Regions from separate parts of the Variovorax sp. OK605 genome, predicted to be linked through region 1. Evidence: riboswitches for the same ligand, from Rfam matches in the RefSeq annotation. Region 1 holds a riboswitch; the other holds the start of a gene.
The links. Region 1 has a riboswitch for cobalamin ahead of BM013_RS22395 (TonB-dependent receptor domain-containing protein). Riboswitches for the same ligand answer to the same signal wherever they lie in the genome.
Positions count from the first base shown of each region.

Region 2: it holds a riboswitch for cobalamin, as region 1 does, so the genes downstream of both, BM013_RS30510 (TonB-dependent receptor) here and BM013_RS22395 (TonB-dependent receptor domain-containing protein) in region 1, are expected to answer to the same signal.

Region 1 covers NZ_FOWL01000008.1:333,543-340,879, forward strand. The annotation lists gene BM013_RS22375 (sulfite exporter TauE/SafE family protein) at 1-703, opposite strand, end outside; gene BM013_RS22380 (cell division protein ZapA) at 1,001-1,336, opposite strand; gene BM013_RS22385 (DUF904 domain-containing protein) at 1,333-1,557, opposite strand; gene BM013_RS22390 (ClcB-like voltage-gated chloride channel protein) at 1,661-3,382, opposite strand; cobalamin riboswitch at 3,438-3,696, shown strand; gene BM013_RS22395 (TonB-dependent receptor domain-containing protein) at 3,795-5,720, shown strand; gene BM013_RS22400 (cobyrinic acid a,c-diamide synthase CobB) at 5,705-7,138, shown strand; gene BM013_RS22405 (bifunctional adenosylcobinamide kinase/adenosylcobinamide-phosphate guanylyltransferase) at 7,122-7,337, shown strand, end outside.
Region 2 covers NZ_FOWL01000015.1:75,408-82,744, forward strand. The annotation lists gene phbB (acetoacetyl-CoA reductase) at 1-4, shown strand, start outside; gene BM013_RS30490 (dicarboxylate/amino acid:cation symporter) at 129-1,472, shown strand; gene ybaL (cation:proton antiporter domain-containing protein) at 1,510-3,210, shown strand; gene BM013_RS30500 (hypothetical protein) at 3,231-3,635, opposite strand; gene BM013_RS30505 (hypothetical protein) at 3,786-4,088, shown strand; cobalamin riboswitch at 4,126-4,403, shown strand; gene BM013_RS30510 (TonB-dependent receptor) at 4,759-6,753, shown strand; gene BM013_RS30515 (PepSY domain-containing protein) at 6,772-7,337, shown strand, end outside.

The DNA of each region.
Region 1 (7,337 bases):
CGGTGAACACGCTGCACGCGGCAATCACCGCCAGCGCGGGCAGCCAGATGTAGCCGAACGAGCCGGCCGGCAGGCCCTGGGCCGACTGGCCGCTGATGACGTAGCCCAGCACGTTGGCCACCGCGATCGGAAAGCCCAGCGCCGCGCTGGTCGCCACGGCGTTGTGGATGGCCACGTTGCACCACGTCATGAACGGCACGCTGATGAAACCGCCGCCCGCGCCCACCAGGCCCGAGATGAAGCCGATGGCGCCGCCCGCCGCAAGCTGCCCGCCGGTGCCGGGCATCCGCGTGGGCTTGGGCTTCTTGTCGATGAACATCTGCGTGGCCGAGAAGCCGACGAACAGCGCGAAGAAGATCGCCAGCGCCGTGCCCTTGAGCAGCGCGAACACGCCCAGGCTGCCCACGAGGCTGCCGATGACGATGCCGGGCGACAGCCGCTGCACGATGTCCCAGCGGACCGCGCCGCGCTTGTGGTGCGCGCGCACGCTCGACACCGAGGTGAAGATGATCGTGGCCATCGAGGTTGCGATGGCCATCTTCACCGCGAGGTCGGCCGGCACGCCGCGCTGGCCCATGATGATCGTGATGAACGGCACCATCAGCATGCCGCCGCCGATGCCCAGCAGGCCCGCGAGGAAACCGGTGCCCAGGCCGAGGGCGGCGAGTTCGGCGATCAGCAGGGGGTCGAGCAGTTCAGCGATGTTCACGGTGGCGTCGAAAAAAAGTGCTTCTGGAAAAAGCAACGGCCCCGTGCAACTGGTGCAAGGGGCCGTGGCCGGAATAGGTGTCTGCAGATGGTGTGCCGGACCCGCATCCTGAACCAGGGTTCAGGTGGGCGAGGGCAGCAAGACTTCGGGTTCATCTGACGCGAGATGATCACGCCCGTCTAGCGATGTACCAAGCCCGGCTCCGGAGAGCATTGGAACAAGGAAATATTAAGCCCGACACGTCTGCAGACAAGGCGGATTTTACGCCCCGTATGCGTCCGCCGCGCTCATTCAGAGCAAATGTCCATCGCCGGCCAGTGCCTGATCGAGTCTTTGAATGAGCTGCCCGGCCTTGGGGTCTGTTTCGGTGGTATCTGCAGCGGCGGCAACCGGTGCGGGCGCCGCGGCGGCAGCGGCGATAGCGGCCTGTTGCGCGGCGAGGTCGAACGCGAGGTTCAGCGACGCGAGCACCGCGATGCGGTCGCGGGCCTTGACTTTTCCTGCATCGCGGATCTTGCACATGGCCGCGTCCACGCGGTCGACGGCTTCGCGCAGCTGCGCCTCGCCGCCATCGGGACAGCCGAGCAAATAGCTCTGGCCCATGATCTGTACTTCAATCTGCTTCATGCGGGGGAGTCTTGGGAAGGTGGTTCAGCCGGCAACCGTTCCAGCAGTGCATCCAGGCGCGTGCGGGCGGCGGCGAGGCGCGACTTCAGGGCGTCGCGTTCGCGCGTGAGCGCATCGACCTGTTCCTGCAACAGCGCATTGGTGCGCTGCACCTCTTCGTGACGCACGAGCAGGCGTTCGACACGCTCGGCGATCTGGTCGATAGGGCTGGAGGCGGGCATGGTTGGCGATTGTAGTTTCCCGGGAAATCGGTCCCGCCGAGGCTGGGCGCGGCGCCCGGCGTGCTCGGGATTCTGCGGCTTCGCAGCCCGCCGATCAAACCTTTCATGGCTCGCTCAGCCGCACGTAGGTGGCCAGCAGCGCGCTCTTGGCAACGACACCGAGCAGCACGGGGTCTTGCGCGCTCTCGATCACCGGCAGCCGCTCGCCCAGGTGGTCGAGGAAGCGCTGCAGCGCCTCGCCCAGCCCGGTGTCGGCGGCAATCGGCAGGATGGCCTGCGACAGCAGGGCGCCCGCCGTGGTTTCTTCTGGCGCGGTGCCCAGCGCCGACAGCGGCACCACGCCCAGGTAGCGGTTGCTCGCATCGACCACGTACAGGTACTTCACCGGGTGCTGCAGGAAGAGCCTGCTCATCGCCTCGCGGTCGGCCCCGGGGCCGACCACCGTCTCGGCCGGCTGCACCAGGTCGCGCATGTGCAGCCCGCGCAGGCGCAGCTGCGTGTCGCGCTGCTCGTTGCGCCGCAGCGTGATCTCGTACATCGAGCCCGCGTTGGCCGAGCGCGCCACGAAGTACGCGATGACGCTGGCCGCCATCAGCGGCAGCATGACCTGGTAGCTCAGCGTCATCTCGAAGATCATGAGAATCGCCATCAGCGGTGCCTGCGTGGCGCCCGCCAGGAACGCGCCCATGCCGACGATGGCATAGGCGAACGGCGCTGAAGTAGCGGCCGGCCACAGCGCCTGCACGCCCTGGCCGAACAGCGCCCCCACCATGCAGCCGAAGAACAGCGCCGGCGTGAACACGCCGCCCACCGCGCCCGAGCCCGCCGTGGCCAGCGTGGCCGCGGTCTTGGCGACCAGCACCATCGCAATGAGCGCCCACGGCCATGGCGTGTGCAGCACCGCGTTGACCACGCTGTAGCCGTTGCCCCAGACCTCCGGCATGGGCACCGAGATCGCGCCCATCAGCAGCCCGCCCAGCGCCAGCCGCAAGGGCAGCGCCAGCGGCAGCCGCGAGAACAGCGCGCGGCTGCCCTGCAGCGCGCGCAGGAAGCCGACGGCCGCAAAGCCCAGCAGCACGCCCAGCACGCAGAACAGCACCACCTCGGTGCCGTGGATCTCGGGGAAGGCCGGCATCTTGTACGGCGGCTGGTAGCCGGGCAGCGCGCGCATCGCCACGTTGGCGACCACCGAGGCGATGATGATCGGCCCCACGCTTTCCATCGCGATGGAACCCAGCACGATTTCCGCGACGAAGAAGGCGCCCGCAATGGGCGCGTTGTAGGCCGCGGTCAGGCCCGCCGCCGCGCCGCAGGCCACCAGCAGCCGCAGCCGCTCGACCGGAAAGCGGCACACGCGCCCCAGCAGCGAGGCCGCGAGCGCCGCCAGCTGCACCATCGAGCCTTCGCGCCCGATCGAGCCGCCGGTGCCGATGCTGACCAGCGACGACGCACTGCGCACCAGCGTCTGTGCCACCGGAATGCGCCCGTCGCCGAGCACGATGGCTTCCATGTAGTCGGAGGTGGCGCTGCGCACGGCCACGCGTCTGGCGAGCACCAGCAGTCCGCCGGCCACCAGCCCGCCGAGCGCGGGGCAGGCGACACGCGCCCACCACGGCAGGCTCTTGGCCATGGCCACCAGCCCGTCGCCGGGTCCGAGGAAGAGGTGCTCGAAGTGATAGAGCGCCGCGCGAAAGAGTTCGGTGGCCAGCGTGCCCAGCAGCCCCGCCACGATCGACCACAGCAGCATCGATTGCCAGCCGGAAACACCAAAGAGGCGCTGCAGCGCCGAACGAAGATTCAGGAAAACCGTGGCGGGCCGCATCATGGGCATCGATGTTAGCGGCGAGCGCAACTTTCGACTTAAAACGCGATCGCCAGGGCCTAAAATGCCGCCCGTTGGTGCTCGCGGCGTGGTTCACACGGCGCAGTTCAACGGGAAGCAGGAGTGGACGCCCCCCGAATTCGCATCGGGACCCGGCCGAAGCCGCCTGCGCTGCCCCCGCAACGGTCAAGCAGACGGCGCCGCAAGGCGCCAACCCCTTTCCATCCAAGCCACTGGGCGCCCTGAAACAGGTGCCTGGGAAGGCGGTGGGGGTCGTTCTGCCAGCCCGGATACCGGCCAACAAGGCGGCTGCCGCATGCATCGACGAATGAAGGTCGTGCACCAGGCAGCCATGGCGCCCCGTGGCGCCGGCGGGGAGGCCGGCGAGGGGCATTGACGTTCGTTCGGTTCATTCATGATTTCCCACGTTTGCTTTTCACGCGGTAGCGCTCCTGCGCGCCGTCTCCGTGTCGCCTGCCTGCCGCTGGCGCTGGTGTCCGCCTTCGGCGCTTTCGGTGGCGTGGCCCATGCGCAGGAAACCCCCGCGCTGGTCGAAACGGTGGTCACGGCCAACCGCACGCCGCAGCCGCTGTCGGAGCTGGTGGGCGATGTGTCCATCGTCGACCGCCAGGCCATCGAACGCAGCGGCGCGACCGGCGTGGCCGACGTGCTCTCGCGCCTGCCCGGCATCGAGATCTCGCGCACCGGCGGCGTGGGCAACACCACCAGTCTGTTCATCCGCGGCGCGGAAACGCGCTTCACCGCCGTCTACCTGGACGGCGTGCGCATCGACTCGCAATCCACCGGCGGTGCCGGCTGGGAAGGCATTCCGCTGTCGCAGATCGACCGCATCGAAGTGCTGCGCGGCCCGGCCGCCGCGGTGTACGGCTCCGACGCCGTGGGCGGCGTGATCCAGCTGTTCACCCGGCGCGGCGAAGAGGGCGTGCGCCCCTACGCCGGCATCGGCTTCGGCAGCAACGGCCTGCGCAAGATCGAAGGCGGCGTGAGCGGCAAGTCGGGCCTGTTCGATTACTCGTTCGGCGTGGCGCACGAGGAAAGCAAGGGCTACAACCTGCAGCCGGTGGAAAAGCGCAACGTGGTGAAAGACGGCTTCACCAACCCCGACCGCGACGGCTATCACAGCACCTCGGGCAACGTGAAGCTGGGCTTGCAGATCACGCCCGACCAGCGCATCGAGGCCACGCTGCTCACCAGCGACACCACGGCCGCCTACGACCCCTCGGTGGCCTACAAGACCAAGCTGCCGATCCTGTTCCGCGAGGACGAGTCGAACAACACGCTGCGCACCGCCGGCCTGACCTGGTCGGCCAGGTGGAACGACATCTACAGCACCCGCGTGCAGGTGACCGATTCGCAATCGGTCTACAAGACGCAGCCTTCGTTCTACCGCACCGAAACCAACCTGCGCGGCTACCTGTTCCAGAACGAGTTCCGCTTCGGCCCGCACCTGGTCTCGGCCACCTTCGAGCGCCGCGAAGACGCGCTCGAGAACGCGCCCACCACCTCGGCCAAGCTGCTCTCGCGCGACCGTTCGCAGGACGCCATCTCGCTGGGCTACGGCTTCGTGCAGGGCCCGCACTCGCTGCAGCTGCACGTGCGCCACGACAAGGACAGCGAGTTCGGCGGCAAGACCACCGGCAGCGCGGCCTACGGCTACGCCATCACGCCGGCGCTGCGCTTCACGGCGTCGGCCGGCACCGCCTTCCGCGTGCCCACGCTGTACCAGCGCTTCAGCGAGTACGGCCTGCCCACGCTCAAGCCCGAGTCGAGCCGCAACGCCGAGCTGGGCCTGCAGTACAGCGACGGCGGCACGCAGGCGGGCATCGTGGTCTACAAGAACCGCGTGCGCAACCTGATCGTGTTCGACGGCTCGGCCACCGGCTGCGCCTCGTCGTTCGGCTGCTACTCGAGCACCGCGCGCGCTCGTTACCAGGGCGCGACGCTGTCGGGCAGCCAGCGCCTGGGCGACGTCACGCTGCGCGGCTCGGTCGACTTCCAGGACCCGCGCGACGAGGCCACGCACAACCTGCTGGCGCGCCGCGCGCAGCGCCACGCCACCCTCGGTGCCGACTGGCGCGTGGCCGGCTGGACGCTGGGCGCCGAGGTGCAGACCTCGGGCCGTCGCTACGACGACGCGGCCAACGCGGTCAGGCTCGGCGGCTACACGCTGCTGAACCTGTCGGCCAGCACCAAGATCACGCGCGACCTGAACCTGGTGGCGCGCGTCGACAATGTGGGCAACAAGGACTACCAGTTCGCGCGGCTGTATGCCAATGCAGGCCGCACCGCGTACGTCGGTCTCAAGTGGACGCCTCAATAAACCAACCCTCGCAACGACCCGGCGCCGCCGGGCAGCCCGCGTGCGCCGCGGTGCTGGTGGCTGCCCCGGCCTCGGGCCAGGGCAAGACCACCGTCGCCGCGGCGCTCGCGCGCCTGCACGCACGGCAGGGCCGGCGCGTGCGCGCCTTCAAGTGCGGGCCCGACTTCCTGGACCCGCACTGGCTGGCGCTGGCCACCGGCGCGCCCGTGCACTCGCTCGATTTGTGGATGACCGGCGAGGCCGACTGCCGCGCGCGCCTGCGCGAGGCCGCCGCCGGCTGCGACCTGCTGATCGTCGAGGGCGTGATGGGCCTGTTCGACGGCACGCCGAGCGCGGCCGACCTGGCCGAGCGCTTCGGCCTGCCGGTGCTGGCCGTGATCGACGCGCATGCCATGGCAGGCACCTTCGGTGCGCTGGCCTTTGGGCTGCAGAACTTCCGGCCCGGCCTGCCGTGGGCCGGCGTGCTGGCCAACCGCGTCGGCAGCGAGCGGCATGCGGGCATGCTGAAAGACGCGCTGCGCGAACCCTCGCAATGGCTGGGCGCCTTGCCGCGCGACGCCGGCTTCACGCTGCCCGAGCGGCACCTGGGCCTGGTGCTGACCAACGAACTGGGTGACGCGATGGCGCGGCTCGACGCCGTGGCCGACGTGCTGGCCGCCACGCCGCTGGGCCAGATGGCGCTGGCGCAATTGCCGCAGGTGCGCTTCGAGGCGCGCGAGCCCGAGCCCGAACCCGAACCCGAACCCGAAGCCGCTCAGGCCGTGCCGCCCTTGCTGGCCGGGCGCACCATCGCCATCGCACGCGACGCGGCCTTCTCGTTCATCTACCCCGCCAACCTCGACGTGCTCACGTCGCTGGGCGCGGCGCTTTCCTTTTTCTCGCCGCTCGCGGGTGAGGCCTTGCCGGCCTGCGATGCGGTCTGGCTGCCGGGCGGTTACCCCGAGCTGCACGCCGAGGCGCTGTCCGCCTGCACGCCGCTGCGCGACGCGCTGGCCGCGCATGCCGCATCGGGCAAGCCCATCTGGGCCGAGTGCGGCGGCATGATGGCGCTGTTCGACGAGCTCGCCACGCAAGACGCCGCGCAGGTTCACCGCCTCTGGGGCCTGCTGCCCGGCCGCGTGACCATGCAGAAGCGCCTGGCCGGTCTCGGCCCGCAGCAGCTCGTGCTCGGCAACCACGTGCTGCGCGGCCACACCTTCCACTATTCGCTGTGCGACACGCCGCTGCCGCCCGCGGCGCACACGGCGCGGCCCGGCGCGACGCAGCCCGTGGGCGCGCGCGGCGGCGAGGCGCTGTACGTGCACGGCCCGGTGCGCGCGAGCTATTTCCATGCGTGGTTCGCGTCCAGCCCGGAAGCCACCGCGCGTCTTTTCGGCGCCATGCCCATCGAACTGGAGAGCCATGTCACAGCCGAGTAAGCCGGGCAAGCCGAAGACGGCCGCCGACGCCATCCACGAATTCATCCTCGGCGGCCAGAAGAGCGGCAAGTCGCGCCGCGGCGAGCAGCGCGCCATCGACTGGCTCGCCGCCTCACCCCGGCACCGCGCCGTGATGATCGCCACCGCGCAGGCCTACGACGACGAGATGCAGGAGCGCATCGTGCGCCACCAGGCCGAC
Region 2 (7,337 bases), on a different contig from region 1:
CTGAGGATGCTGACCCGCACCTGAACAAGAAACCCGCCCTGGCGGGTTTTTTTGCGCCCGAAACGCAGCCGGTACGAATGGAGAGAAGGCGATGCCGGCTTGAATTTTTCAATCCTTCCGGAGGCACCATGGAACACACAACAAACACACCTGCCAAGAAGCTCCCGATCTACCGCTCCCTCTACGTGCAGGTGATCACCGCGGTGATCATCGGCGTGCTGCTCGGCCATTTCTATCCGGCGGCCGGCGAGGCCATGAAGCCGCTGGGCGACGGCTTCATCAAGCTGATCAAGATGATCATCGCGCCGATCATCTTCTGCACGGTGGTGGTGGGCATCGCCGGCATGGAAGACATGAAGAAGGTCGGCAAGACCGGCGGGCTGGCGCTGCTGTACTTCGAGATCGTGAGCAGCATCGCGCTGCTGGTCGGCCTGGTGCTGGTCAACGTGCTGCAGCCCGGCGCCGGCATGAACGTCGACCCGGCCACGCTCGACACCAAGGCCATCGCCTCGTACACCGGCCCGGGCAAGATGACCGGCACGGTCGACTTCATCCTGAACATCATTCCCAACACGCTGGTCGACGCCTTCGCCAAGGGCGAGATCCTGCAGGTGCTGCTGATCGCGGTGCTGTTCGGCTTTGCGCTGCACCGTTTCGGCGGACGCGGCACGCTGGTGTTCGACGTGATCGAGAAGGGCTCGCACGTGCTCTTCGGCATCGTCAACTACATCATGAAGCTGGCGCCCATCGGTGCCTTCGGCGCCATGGCCTTCACCATCGGCAAGTACGGCCTGGGCAGCCTGTTCTCGCTGGGCAAGCTGATGGGCACGTTCTACCTGACCTGCCTGCTGTTCATCTTCGTGGTGCTGGGGCTCATCGCGCGCTTCCACGGCTTCAGCATCTGGAAGTTCATCAAGTACATCAAGGAAGAGCTGCTGATCGTGCTGGGCACCTCGTCCAGCGAGTCGGTGCTGCCGCGCATGATGGAGAAGATGGAGAACCTGGGCGCCAACAAGACCTGCGTGGGCCTGGTGATTCCCACGGGCTACTCGTTCAACCTCGACGGCACCTCGATCTACCTGACGATGGCGGCGGTGTTCATCGCGCAGGCCACCAACACCCACATGACCCTCACGCAGCAGATCACGCTGCTGGCCGTGCTGCTGCTCACCTCGAAGGGCGCCGCGGGCGTCACGGGCAGCGGCTTCATCGTGCTGGCGGCCACGCTGTCGGCGGTGGGCCACGTGCCGGTGGCGGGGCTGGCGCTGATCCTGGGCATCGACCGCTTCATGTCGGAAGCGCGCGCGCTGACCAACCTGATCGGCAACGGCGTGGCCACGATCGTGGTGGCCAAGTGGACCAACGAGCTCGACGAGAACCGGCTGCAGGCCGCGCTGAACAACGAGACCTGGGTCGAGGCGCAGGAGCCCGAGGCGCTGGACGCGGCGCGCAGCAGCAAGATGGCCGGCTGACATGAAGGGGTAGGCATCGTTCCTGCAAAATGCGGCGATGCCCCACAGCGTTTCCCTCATCAACACGATCGCCGCCGGCCTGGGGCTGGCGCTGGTGTTCGGATTCCTGGCGACCAAGTTGCGGTTGCCGGCGCTGGTCGGCTACCTGCTGGCCGGCGTGATCATCGGCCCGTTCACCCCGGGCTTCGTGGCCGACGCGGGCATTGCCGCCCAGCTCGCCGAAATCGGCGTGATGCTGCTGATGTTCGGCGTCGGCCTTCATTTCTCGCTCGACGACCTGCTGGCCGTGCGCAAGATCGCGCTGCCCGGCGCGCTGGCGCAGATCGGCGTGGCCACGCTGCTCGGCGGCGGCCTGGCCATGTGGTGGGGCTGGAGCCCCGGCGCGGCGCTGGTGTTCGGGCTGGCGCTCTCGGTGGCCAGCACGGTCGTGCTGCTGCGCGCGCTCGAGAGCCTGGGCATCCTCGATTCGTTCACCGGCCGCATCGCCATCGGCTGGCTGGTGGTCGAGGACCTGGCCATGGTGCTGGTGCTCGTGCTGATGCCGCCGCTGGCGGGCACGCTGGGCGGCACGCAGTCCGGCCCGGCCGATCCGCTGTGGCAGACGCTGGGCCTCACGCTGCTGCAGGTCGGCGGCTTCGTGGCGCTCATGCTGGTGGTGGGACGCCGCGTGTTCCCCTGGATCCTCTGGCAGGTCACGCGCACCGGTTCGCGCGAGCTGTTCACGCTGTGCGTGGTGGCCGCGGCGGTGAGCATCGCCTTCGCCTCGGCGGCGCTGTTCGGCGTGTCGTTCGCGCTGGGCGCGTTCTTCGCCGGCATGGTCATGCGCGAGTCGCAGTTCAGCCACCGCGCCGCGCAGGAGTCGCTGCCGTTGCGCGACGCTTTCGCGGTGCTGTTCTTCGTGTCGGTCGGCATGCTGTTCGACCCGTCGGTGCTCATCGAGCGGCCGCTGCAGGTGCTGGCGGTGGTGCTGGTGATCGTGCTGGGCAAGTCGCTCGCGGCCTGCGCGCTGGTGCTGGTGTTCCGCTACCCGCTGGGCACGGCGCTCACGGTGAGCGCCAGCCTGGCACAGATCGGCGAGTTCTCGTTCATCCTGGCCGGCCTGGGCGTGTCGCTCGGGCTGCTGCCGGTGGAAGGGCAGAGCCTGGTGCTGGCCGGCGCGCTCATTTCGATCGCCACCAACCCGCTGTGGTTCAGCCTGATCGGGCCGATGCAGAAATGGCTGCACGCGCATTCGTCGTTCGCGCGGGGGCTGGAGTCGCGCGACGATCCGCTGGCCGAGCTGCCCACGACCACCGAGGCCAGGTACCTGTCGCGCCAGGTGGTGCTGGTGGGCTACGGCCGGGTCGGCCGGCGCATTGCGGCCGAACTCGACGCGCACGACATTCCCTACGTGGTGGCCGAGCAGAACCGCGAGCTGGTCGAGAAGCTGCGCGAGGCGGGCACGCCGGCCGTATGGGGCGACGCGGCCGACCCGGCCGTGCTGATCCAGGCACACGTTGCGCGCGCCCGCGTGCTGGTGGTGGCCACGCCCGACGCCATGAACGTGCGCCAGATGATGGAAACCGCGCGTACGCTCAACCCCACCATCCAGACGGTGATTCGCAGCCACAACGAACACGAGGCGAAGCTGCTCACGCAGGAGACTTCGGCCACCGTGTTCCTGGGCGAGCATGAACTCGCGCAAGCCATGGCGCGCGACGTGGTGCAGCGCGCCGTTTCCATGGCCGTGCCGGCTTGAAGACGCCGGCCTCTTCGTTTTCAGAGGTCTTCGATCACCAGGGTGCGGTAGCGCTGCGCAATGGAATAGGGCACGGTGCGAACCAGCTCCATCAGCCGTTCGGCCGCCGCGCCGTCCCTGGTCTTCACCAGCAGGCCGGCATGGCCTTCGCGGGCCAGCTTGGTATAGGCGCGTACCGTGGCCGCATCGGTGCCGGCGGAGGGCAGCGGGTCGTCGGAGGTCTTCACCGTCGGCGAGATCTCGGCCAGCACCGTCTGCGGGGGCAGCAGGTAGACCTCGTCGCCGCTCATTCCTTTCTCGATCAGCTGGTGGCCGATGCGGTCGGCATCGCCCGGGTCCGGAAACATGACGATCGAGTAGCCGGTGGGATAAAAGGCTCCACCGATGGTCGCCCGCATGCGGGGTTCCAGAGTGAATTGCTTCATATGGCCTCCTGTGTCCTGAAAAGGTTCTCTGACGGTCCCTGAAATCAACATTAGGTCGTGCCGCGGGCAGGCTCTGTAGGAGAAGCCCGGAAGCTGTCAACCGGACGCGTCCTCTACCCATTCACCTATCACCACCCCATCTTCAATCCCATGGCCACACCGAGAAACGTCGCGCTCACCGTCCATGAACTGGAGGCGGGTGAGTTCTATTGGGTGATCATGGAAGCGGTGGACGACCGGCCGGACATGCCCGATTCGCCCCATGCCGACGCTGCCGCCACTGCCGGCGCTGCCGCAGGCACCACCGGCACGCCCGGCGAAACCTCCCACGTGTACGTGCCGCTGGAAGCCGCCCACGAGCCCTACGCCACCTACTCGAACGCGCTGGTGGCCGGCGTCGCCGTGATGCGGCGGCTCTTCGGCACCGACGGTGCCAAGGCCGGCTCCCTATAATTTCGCCGGTTCGGTGTGCCGGTTCTTCCGGCGGCACCGATCCAAACGGTTCGAAGGTGCCCCGCCCGCCATCCCATGGCGCCGGGGTTAAACGGGAAGCAGGTGCGCCGCGTCATTGCCGATGCGGTCATTCCTGCGCTGCCCCCGCAACGGTCAGCGGATCGGAAATCCTCCAGCCAGCGCCTCCTCGGGGAGGCCGGCAGCCACTGCGCTTCGGCGTGGGAAGGCGAGGGTTTCTGCCGCGGCGCGCACTGCCTCAGTGCGCGCCGCGGCGCTCCGCAAGCCCGGATACCGGCCTTCGCAACCGCCTTCGGACGCTGCGGGAGTGCGTGTCCGGGCCTGCCGCCTTTCGCGCTTGCGCGGACCGCCGCAGTCCCTTCGCCTCTCCCGCTTCGTCCTTCATCGGTCGGGAGCCTGCGGGGACGCAGGCCGGAGGGGACATCTCATGGGTCAGGCATCTGCAGCCGCGCGCCATCGCGCGCGCTTGGGTACGCGCGCACCGCGGCATCGGGCACGTCTTTCGGGCTTTTCGGGTCTGTCAGGCCTTTCAGGTCTTTCGCTCGGACTGGGCCTGGCTTTCGGGCCTTCCGCCGCCTTCGCGCAACCGGGTGAAGCGGGAGGAGGCCAGAGCCTCAAGCCGGTGCAGGTCGAGGCCGAGCGACGCACGCCGATGGCCATCGACGAGCCTTCGTTCACCGGCAGCCGCCTGGGCCTCACGCCGCTGGAAACACCGGCCAGCATCGAGGTGCTGACGGGCGACACCATCCGCGCGCGCGGCGACGTGTCGGTGATCGACGCGGCCACCCGCGCCACCGGCATCACCGGCTCGCCCGGGCCGGGCAACGGCGGCACCGCGATGGCGGCGCGCGGCTTCCTGGGCCACGGCTCGGTGATGCAGCTGTTCGACGGCACGCGCATGTACGCGGCCGCGGGCACGGTCACCTTCCCCTTCGACACCTGGTCGGTCGAGCGCATCGAGGTGCTGCGCGGCGCGGCCTCGGTCATGTACGGCGAAGGCGCCATCGGCGGTGCCATCAACGTGGTGCCCAGGAAGCCTACGCGCGGCCCGATCCAGAACGAGGCGCTGCTCACGCTGGGCTCCGACGCCACCCGCCAGGTGGCCTTCGGCAGCGGCGGGGCGATCGACGACAAGCTGTCCTACCGCTTCGACATCAGCCACCGCCAGAGCGACGGCTTCATGCAGCGCGGCGAGGCCGAGAGCCTGGCCGTGAGCGCGGCCGTGCGGCTCGATGTGTCGCCGCAGCTGCAGTTCACGCTCTCGCACGACGAAGGCCGGCAGTCGCCGCAGCGCTACTACGGCGTGCCGCTGATCGACGGCCGCCTGAGCAGCCAGACCCTGCGCCAGAACTACGACCTGGACGACTCGGAAATCAAGTACCGCGACAAGTGGACCCGGCTCGACGCGCAATGGACGCCCAACGCCGCCGTCACCGTGCGCAACCAGCTCTACCGGTTGGAGAGCAAGCGCCACTGGCGCAACAGCGAGACCTACACCTTCAATGCCACCACGCGCCGCGTGACGCGCGGCGACTACCTGGAAATCGGCCACGACCAGGAGCAGATCGGCAGCCGCACCGACGCCACCTTCAGGCACAAGCTGTTCGGCCTGGCCAACCAGGTGCTGGTGGGCTTCGACGTGAACCGCATCGACTTCACGCACTCCAACGACTCGCCCTACGGCGGCCGTTCGGTGGTCGACCCGTTCGTGTTCACCCCCGGAAACTACGCGTCGCCCGTGGCCTACACGCCGCGCTACAGGACGAAGACCGACACCTACGCCTTCTTCACCGAAGACAAGCTGGCCTTCAACGACCGGTGGTCGGTGGTGGGCAGCCTGCGCTGGGACCACGCGAAGATCGCACGCAGCGACCTGCAGAACGCGGCCAACAACCTGGACAAGACCTTCGTCTACGGCACCGGCCGCCTGGGCGTGGTGTACGCGCCCGACGCGTCGCAGTCGTTCTATGCGCAGGTGGCGCGCGCGGCCGATCCGTTGACCTCGCTCGTGAGCACGTCCTCCACGCAGGCGCCGTTCGAGCTCAGCACCGGCAAGCAGGTCGAGGTCGGCTACAAGCGCCAGCTGGCCGGCAACCGCGGCGCCTGGACGGTGGCGGCCTACCGCATCGAGAAGAACAAGCTGCTGTCGCGCGACGCCAGCGACCCCAACAAGACGCAGCAGATCGGCCAGCAGTCGTCCGAAGGCGTCGAGGCCACGCTCGACCTGGCGCTCACGTCCACGCTGAACCTGGAGGCCAACGTGGCCAAGCTGCGCGCGCGCTATGACGACTTCGACGAGGTGGTGAGCGGCAAGCTGGTCTCGCGCGCGGGCAACACGCCCACCGGCGTGCCCGAGGAAGCGGCCAACCTGTGGCTCAACTGGCGCTTCCTGCCGCAATGGGAAGCCGCCTTTGGCGTGCGCTACGTCGGCCCGCGCCAGGTCGACACGGCCAACACCCGCAAGATCGGCTCGTACACCGTGGCCGACGCCTCGGTGAGCTGGCAGGCCAGCCCGTCGCTGAAGCTGGCGCTGCGCGCCTACAACCTGGCCGACCGCAAGTACCCGGTGTCGTTCTCGAACAGCGGCAACCAGTGGCTGCTGGGCCGTCCGCGCTCGTTCGAGCTGTCGGCGCTGGTCAACTTCTGAGCGGGACGGGACTTTCGCATGACCTCCGCATGGCGCCGCGCCTGGCCGCGCATCCGGCACTGGCTCTACTGGACGCACCGGTGGCTGGGCATCGGCGGCTGCCTGTTGTTCGTCATGTGGTTCGTCTCGGGCGTGGTGATGATGTACGTGGGCTATCCCAACCTCACGGACGAAGAGCGGCTGGCCGGGCTCGCGCCGCTGCGCTTCGAGCAGGCGCAGGTCTCGCCCGCGGCCGCGCTCCATGCGCTGCCGGAAGACCTGCGCGGGCTGCCGCCGCGGCGCATGGGGCTGGAGACGCAGGGCGGCACCGACCCGCAACCGGTCTGGCGCATCGTCGATGCGCGCGGCGGGCGGCACACCCTGTCGGCGCGCGACGGCCGCGTGCCCGGCCCGGTCGATGCCGCGCAGGCCGAAGCCATTGCGCGCGCCTTCTCGGGCCGGCCCGGCGCGCGCTGGGCCGAGACGCTCGAGCGCGACCAGTGGACCGTGCCGCAGGGCCTGAACCCGCTGCGCCCGCTGCACCGCATCGAGGTCGGCGACGCCGCCGGCACCGAGCTGTACGTGTCACAGCGCAACGGCGAGGT